DNA from 3 places in the Lysinibacillus sp. NPDC048646 genome. Region 3 is predicted to be linked to each of the others. Evidence: riboswitches for the same ligand, from Rfam matches in the RefSeq annotation. Region 3 holds a riboswitch; each other region holds the start of a gene.

Region 1 (2,208 bases), on a different contig from region 3:
CTGGCGTTTTGTATCTTCTAAGCCCATATAAACGGTACAATCCATACCAAACATTGCACAAGCAGTAGCTGTTGCGACACCGTGCTGACCTGCACCTGTTTCTGCAATTACACGTTTAGCCCCCATACGCTTTGCAAGTAAAATTTGACCTAAAACGTTATTAATTTTATGAGATCCTGTGTGGTTTAAGTCCTCGCGTTTCAAATAAATTTTTGCGCCACCCAATTGCTTCGTTAAGTTTTCAGCAAAGTAAAGTGGAGATTTGCGCCCTACATATTCACGGAAAAAATAATCTAACTCATTTTTAAAGTCTTCATCGTCTTTATAATTTTGGAAGTTTTCATCTAAAATATTTAATACATTTTGAAGCTCTTCTGGAACGAAGCTGCCTCCAAATTCACCAAAATACCCTTTTTTCTCTGCTACTGTACCCATCTTATCTCGACTCCTCTATTCTGATTTTTTCCATAAAAAAAGTCACTTCGATCCTTCGGTAAAAGGACGAGTAACCGTGGTGCCACCTTTATTCGCAAAAATTGCGCGCTTTGGTACTCCTATAACGGGGAGTTAGTTCGGCCACACATTTGATGAGGCTGCTCCGAAGCCCATTCACAAGTACGTATTACTGATTTGCACCAACCATCAGCTCTCTTTAAATACAATCGCCTGCTACTTTTCTTCTTCCTAGCATTTATTATTGAAGAGAATTTTAAGGTATTTTCAGAATAGTGTCAAGAAAAGAAAAAATAAATCGTGTCATTAACATTACGATTGATTACTTACACAAGCATGAATTCCTAGCATAGAAAAAAGACGAATCTTGAAAAAGACTCGTCTCTATTTATAGCTACTGAATAAAGTTAAATCAAATCTTTGAAGTTTAAACGTTTGTTCAGAATATACATGATCGGTGCACCGACTGCTAATACAACAAATTCACCTGCAGCGACAGTGAGCCATGTCCAGAAAAATGGTAATTCTAAGGCTAAGTTCAGTTCAAAGGCGATAATGAACATTGTACATGTAAATAACAATGTGTTGATGATTAAACGTGCGCAAATATTTTTTACAAATTTACAAATAAGGATAAACAGCCCTAGTGTAATCATCGAATGTCCAACACCAAATACTAAATCGTAGATGCCAAGAGGTGAAAATAAATTTGAGATAAATACACCAATAATTATTCCTACGGCAAAGCGTGGATTAAAGGCAACTAAATGATTAAACATTTCCGATACTCGAAACTGCACTTCAGTAAATCCAAAAGGTGCAACAAGCATTGTAACAGCAATATATAGCGCTGCAATAATGCCACTTGCTGCTAAAAATTTTACTTTCATATTCATTTCTCCTTAGTTTTTTTTCGTGGGATGGTTACGAACCACGGTGCATTTACACAAATAAATATTTTAGTATAAAACTCAGAAAGAAGTCAAATATCAGAAAAATAAAAGTCTTTTATAAAATATATGTCCAGAATCTAACTTCGCAAAATTGTCATAAAATAATTTGTTAGGTTACTAAAATAATTACATTCATCAAAATGGCGTAGTTTAGCGGTTTAAAGCGACAAATTAAATGAAAAAGTAAAATATTTCGCCAAATCTAAAAGTCAGAACATTCATAATGTTGTTGACGAACATCAATAATAACGATAATATAGCGATACATTCACACTTTGCTAGGGTGAAGTGTGATAGATAATAGAGAAATAGTCGGGGGGATTATTTGTGAAGCGTAATATGAAAAAGCTTTCGTTCCTATTATTTGGATTAGTATTAATGCTTGCTGCATGTGGTAGCGGTGGTTCTAGTTCAACAGAATCAAAAGGTGACGAAAAGAACAATGCAAGTGAAAGTAACGCTACGGATGAAAAAACATATAAAATTGGGATTACTCAAATTGTTGAGCATCCATCGTTAAATGCCGCAACTGAAGGCTTCAAAAAAGCTCTTGAAGATTCTGGCTTAAAGGTAGAATATGATCCGCAGATTGCACAAGGCGATAACAGCTTAAATACGACAATCGCAAACAACCTAGTCAGTGCAAACGTAGATTTAATTTTTGCGAACTCTACACCATCTGCACAGGCGGCAGCTACTGCAACTGGTGATATTCCAATCATCTTTACTTCAGTAACAGATGCTATTGGTGCACAATTAATTGCGTCAATGGAGGCGCCGGGTAAAAATGTCACAGGAACGA
Region 2 (2,208 bases), on a different contig from region 3:
GCAAACCGCATATTTCTACGGTACCATTTTATTAGTACCGGCTTCCGTTGCGCTTATTTTGCTAGCGATTCGCGGTAGTTACTATGCCTTTGAATCTTATAGCGGTATGAGCGGACATAAAGGCTATGCACTCGCTTATGGGGTGTCAGGTCTTTTTATCCCAGCTGCATTTTCGGTCATTCTAACAATTTCTGAAGGTGGCTTTGTTACGATGCAAGGCGATCAGCCAGTTTTAGACTACAAAGCATTGCTGACAAGTCCATTATCATGGTCCATCGTTGTATTAAGTATCATTGCAGTACTGTATATCTCAGCTGTCTTTTTAACATGGTACGCACAAAAAGCAGGAGATCATAAAGCAAGTGAATTGATGCGTAAATATGCGCTTACTTGGGCGATTCCCCTTATCGTTAGTGGTCTTGGCATCATCATTGAGTTAAAAGCGTTTGGGAATTGGCATTATGCCCAAATGGTTGATTTATCTTGGTTATTTGCGCTAACCGGCATTGTCTTTTTAGCAACGGTTTGGCTATTATGGGCGAAAGTAAAATACGGGTTAGCGGTCATTTTATTAATCGTCCAGTTTGCGATCGCCTTCTTTGCCTATGGGATTTCACACTATCCATATCTACTCTATCCGTATTTAACGATTCATGATAGTTTTACAAATGAAGCGATGGCTATAGCACTCGTTGTGGCATTTGTCGCAGGCTTAGTGTTGCTTGTACCTTCTTTATATTTAGTATTTAAGCTATTTGTCTTTAACAAAGACTATGTATCTGGTAAAGAAGAAACACATGTGTAAGGAGTGTAAAAATGATGCACGATTTTTTAATCTTTTATGCACCGATTTTAGTAGTCATTGTATCGATTGTCGCAGCATTTATGGCTGCACTGAATACGAAGTTTTTGTAATAAAGCTTTGATCTCAAAATATTTTTGACGTATTCCTTTGTTTTATGTATTATATCAAACGAATAATACCGACATTTGAACGGAAGAGGTTCATAGCTGAAACCCTCTATAAAAAACTATGGAAGTATGCTTATTACGCCATGTCTATATTGGACGTGGCTTTTTTATTTGTTAGCTTTAGTTTACATGGATGAATGCGCCTCTCTTGTAATGTGTTTAGGGAAACATATACAGGGAGGTTTTTTATGTCTGGTCGTAAAGTTCATTGTTTAAAAAATTTAAAACGGAAAATTGCTGTAAACATCACTCTGGATGCTTTTTTGCATATGTTACAACAATGAATGGAAAATTAAATCCAAATAAATTGAATCTGAGGTATTCAACTATCGTAACAGGATAGTTGAATAAGGTATAAAAAACGACATCAATGTAGGCTTTTTTTCATACTATATATTTGGGGTGAAAAAAATGCCAAGAGTTAAACACCGAGAAGCAGACATTGATTTAATGGCAAGGATGATGAGAGCGGAAGCCGAGGGTGAAGGAAAACAAGGGATGTTATATGTTGGCAATGTAATTGTTAATCGTGCTGTGGCAGATTGTTTAGACTTTCAAGATGTAAGAACAATTGAAGATGTTATTTATCAGGTGCAAGGAGGAAATTATTCTTTTGAAGCTGTTCAAAAAGGGAATTTATTTTATCAAAGAGCGAGGTCTACTGAAAAAAGATTAGCAAAACAGAATTTGGATTATTGGAGACAACATCCAGCGAAATTTGCCCTTTGGTATTTTAATCCATATGCTCCCTGTCCTCCTACATGGTACGGTCAACCTTTTACTGGTCAATTTAAAAATCATTGTTTTTATGAACCAGCAGCTGAAACATGTGAAAGTGTCTATTACGGTTAGATTGGCTGGGGGATTTTAATAATTTTGGAGTTTTGGTTTGGTGTACTTTTATCTTAAGAAATAAAAGGGAACTTCCTGTTTTAGCAGGGTTCCCTTTTTTAGATATCAAACATTTAGTTTTACAGTTACAATACAGTCGTTAATTCGTAAACGCTGATAGAAGTGTGAAAATCGCCGGTAGAACAGTGATAAACGCCGCTAGAAGTGTGAAAATCGCCGGTAGAACAGTGATAAACGCCGCTAGAAGTGTGAAAATCGCCGGTAGACCAGTAATAAACGCCGCTAGAACTATAAATATAGTCGAATAGGGTTGTACCGACGCTGCAAGACCTACCGTCAATACTGACAGCACAGCCCATAGTAAGCTTATAAAAACACTGTTTG
Region 3 (2,208 bases):
AAATATTTTCACTACACCGTTTGTTTATGAAATCGACTTTCATCCTAAATATCATTCTATATGGGATATGACCCAATACAATGAACAGTATTCACCACATAATTTTCAAAAAGCAAAAATAACTTTTAAGGTGCTATGTGATTTTCTTAAACAATTAATCCCAAAAGGTGATTTTTGTGAGCTTTATTTTTGTTGGATAGGTGAGGAAAGCGATCCAATTGAACAAAAGGTCAAAATTGATTTAAATCAATTCGATGAGGAATCATTATATTTTGATGAAAAATATTATATTAAATTTACTAATGAATAGAATGTTTTGGGATAAAAATTTACCGCACTTAGCTCTATTACGGTGAACCATATCATAAGTAAGTGCGGTTTTGCTTTTGAAAAAATATTAATAGTTCAAAGCTCAGCAATGTATTTAGTGCACGGCTAAAATATAGGGCGGTATAACAGTGTTTTTTTCAGAAAAGCATTTATCCCGCATTAACGGTCAGTAATTTATCTGTTCCGAAAGCGAAGCGTCAGGTACAAGCCGCCCACCTCAAGTGGAAAGGAGAGAACTAGTACACTAGGTGGGCGAACAACTGACCGTAAAAGCCCGATTGGTTCGGGGCAACAAATGTTTTATGTGCGAAAGCGCAGCGGCAGCGACAGGGTGTTTTATGTGCGAAAGCGAAGCGGCAGCGACAGATGTTTTATGTGCGAAAGCGAAGCGGCAGCGACAGGATGTTGGTCACACAAGCTTTTTCACAGGATGTGAAGGTTTTAGCTTGTGTTCCTCTATTTATTGTGGGGGTTGAAGAAAACCCCCACTGATTGAAGTTTCACTTTATCAGAAGATTTTATTTGAAAATTTTCATTTGACGTTTTCCACCATATTTTATATTATGATAGTAGAAAAGAATGCCCGGACTAGAACGGGAGAGGTTCATAGCTGATACCCTCTATAAAAAACTATGGAAACATGACAATATGCCATGTCCATATCGGACGTGGCTTTTTTATGTTTTTACTTATGTTTTAATAGAATGATTAGTGATGACTCTCTTGAAAAGTGTTGGGAAACATTTTATAAGGAGGGTTTTTTTATGTCTGGAAGAAGCCATGAAGAAGGATTGAAGGATTTAACATTATTAGGTAATCAAGGTACACAATATTCATATGAATATGCACCCGAAGTACTGGAGGCAGTAGATAATCTTCATTCAAATCGAGATTATTTCGTCAAGTTTAATTGTCCAGAGTTCACTAGTTTATGTCCACTTACAAATCAGCCTGATTTTGCGACGATGTACATCTCCTATATCCCGGATAAAAAAATTGTTGAGAGTAAATCACTGAAGTTATATTTATTTAGTTTTAGAAATCATGGCGATTTCCACGAAGATTGCGTCAATATCATTATGAACGATTTAATTAAATTACTTGATCCAAGATATATCGAGGTTTGGGGGAAATTTACGCCACGTGGAGGGATTTCGATTGATCCATGGTGTAACTATGGGAAACCAGAAACTAAATACGAAGAAATAGCGAATTATCGTTTAATGAATCACGATCTTAATCCAGAAAAAATCGATAATCGATAAAGTGAAACTTCAATCAGTGGGGGTTTTCTTCATCCCCCACTGATTGTTAGTTGAACTAATCGGGCATTTACGGTCAGTTGATCGCCCACCTAGTGTACTCGTTCTCATCTTTCCACTTGAGGTGGGCGTTTTGTACCTGACGCTTCGCTTTCGGAACAGATAAATTACTGACCGTTAATGCGGGATAAATTTGAAAATCTTATCAATGAAGGAAGAGGTTTTAGCTACCCTCTTAAAAAAAACTAAGAAGAAAACAGCATTTTTCTTAGGGTGCTGTTTTTTTCGTTATAAGGGAGTTTTTACAGATGAAGCAGGAAAAAGCAATTGTTGTGTTTAGTGGAGGTCAGGACAGTACCACTTGTTTGTTCTGGGCACAAGAACGTTTTGAAGAGGTTGAGGCGGTGACTTTTGATTATGGTCAAAGGCATATTTTGGAAATTGAATGTGCAAAGGAGATAGCGGCGGAACTTGGTGTCACGCATCACATTCTTGATATGTCGCTCCTGAATCAGCTTGCTCCGAATGCATTGACACGACAAGATATCGAAGTAGAAGACGGAGAAGATGGCGGGCTTCCATCGACTTTTGTGCCTGGTCGGAATTTGCTCTTTCT

What was found. A riboswitch is a leader RNA that binds a small molecule or an ion and turns the genes downstream of it on or off. The one in region 3 is predicted to bind preQ1.
Region 1: another riboswitch for preQ1. It lies ahead of ACQKII_RS07385 (QueT transporter family protein); the one in region 3 lies ahead of queF (preQ(1) synthase).
Region 2: another riboswitch for preQ1. It lies ahead of ACQKII_RS16255 (cell wall hydrolase); the one in region 3 lies ahead of queF (preQ(1) synthase).

The regions. Positions count from the first base shown of each region.
Region 1 is NZ_JBNNLZ010000004.1:178,394-180,601, forward strand. It holds gene trpB (tryptophan synthase subunit beta) at 1-435, opposite strand, end outside; T-box leader at 495-695, opposite strand; gene ACQKII_RS07385 (QueT transporter family protein) at 861-1,343, opposite strand; PreQ1 riboswitch class I at 1,350-1,394, opposite strand; gene ACQKII_RS07390 (ABC transporter substrate-binding protein) at 1,734-2,208, shown strand, end outside.
Region 2 is NZ_JBNNLZ010000016.1:19,492-21,699, forward strand. It holds gene ACQKII_RS16245 (cytochrome d ubiquinol oxidase subunit II) at 1-805, shown strand, start outside; gene cydS (cytochrome bd oxidase small subunit CydS) at 820-915, shown strand; PreQ1 riboswitch class I at 995-1,041, shown strand; gene ACQKII_RS16255 (cell wall hydrolase) at 1,384-1,824, shown strand; gene ACQKII_RS16260 (hypothetical protein) at 1,964-2,164, opposite strand.
Region 3 is NZ_JBNNLZ010000002.1:211,137-213,344, forward strand. It holds gene ACQKII_RS03275 (hypothetical protein) at 1-310, shown strand, start outside; PreQ1 riboswitch class I at 924-970, shown strand; gene queF (preQ(1) synthase) at 1,095-1,595, shown strand; gene queC (7-cyano-7-deazaguanine synthase QueC) at 1,901-2,208, shown strand, end outside.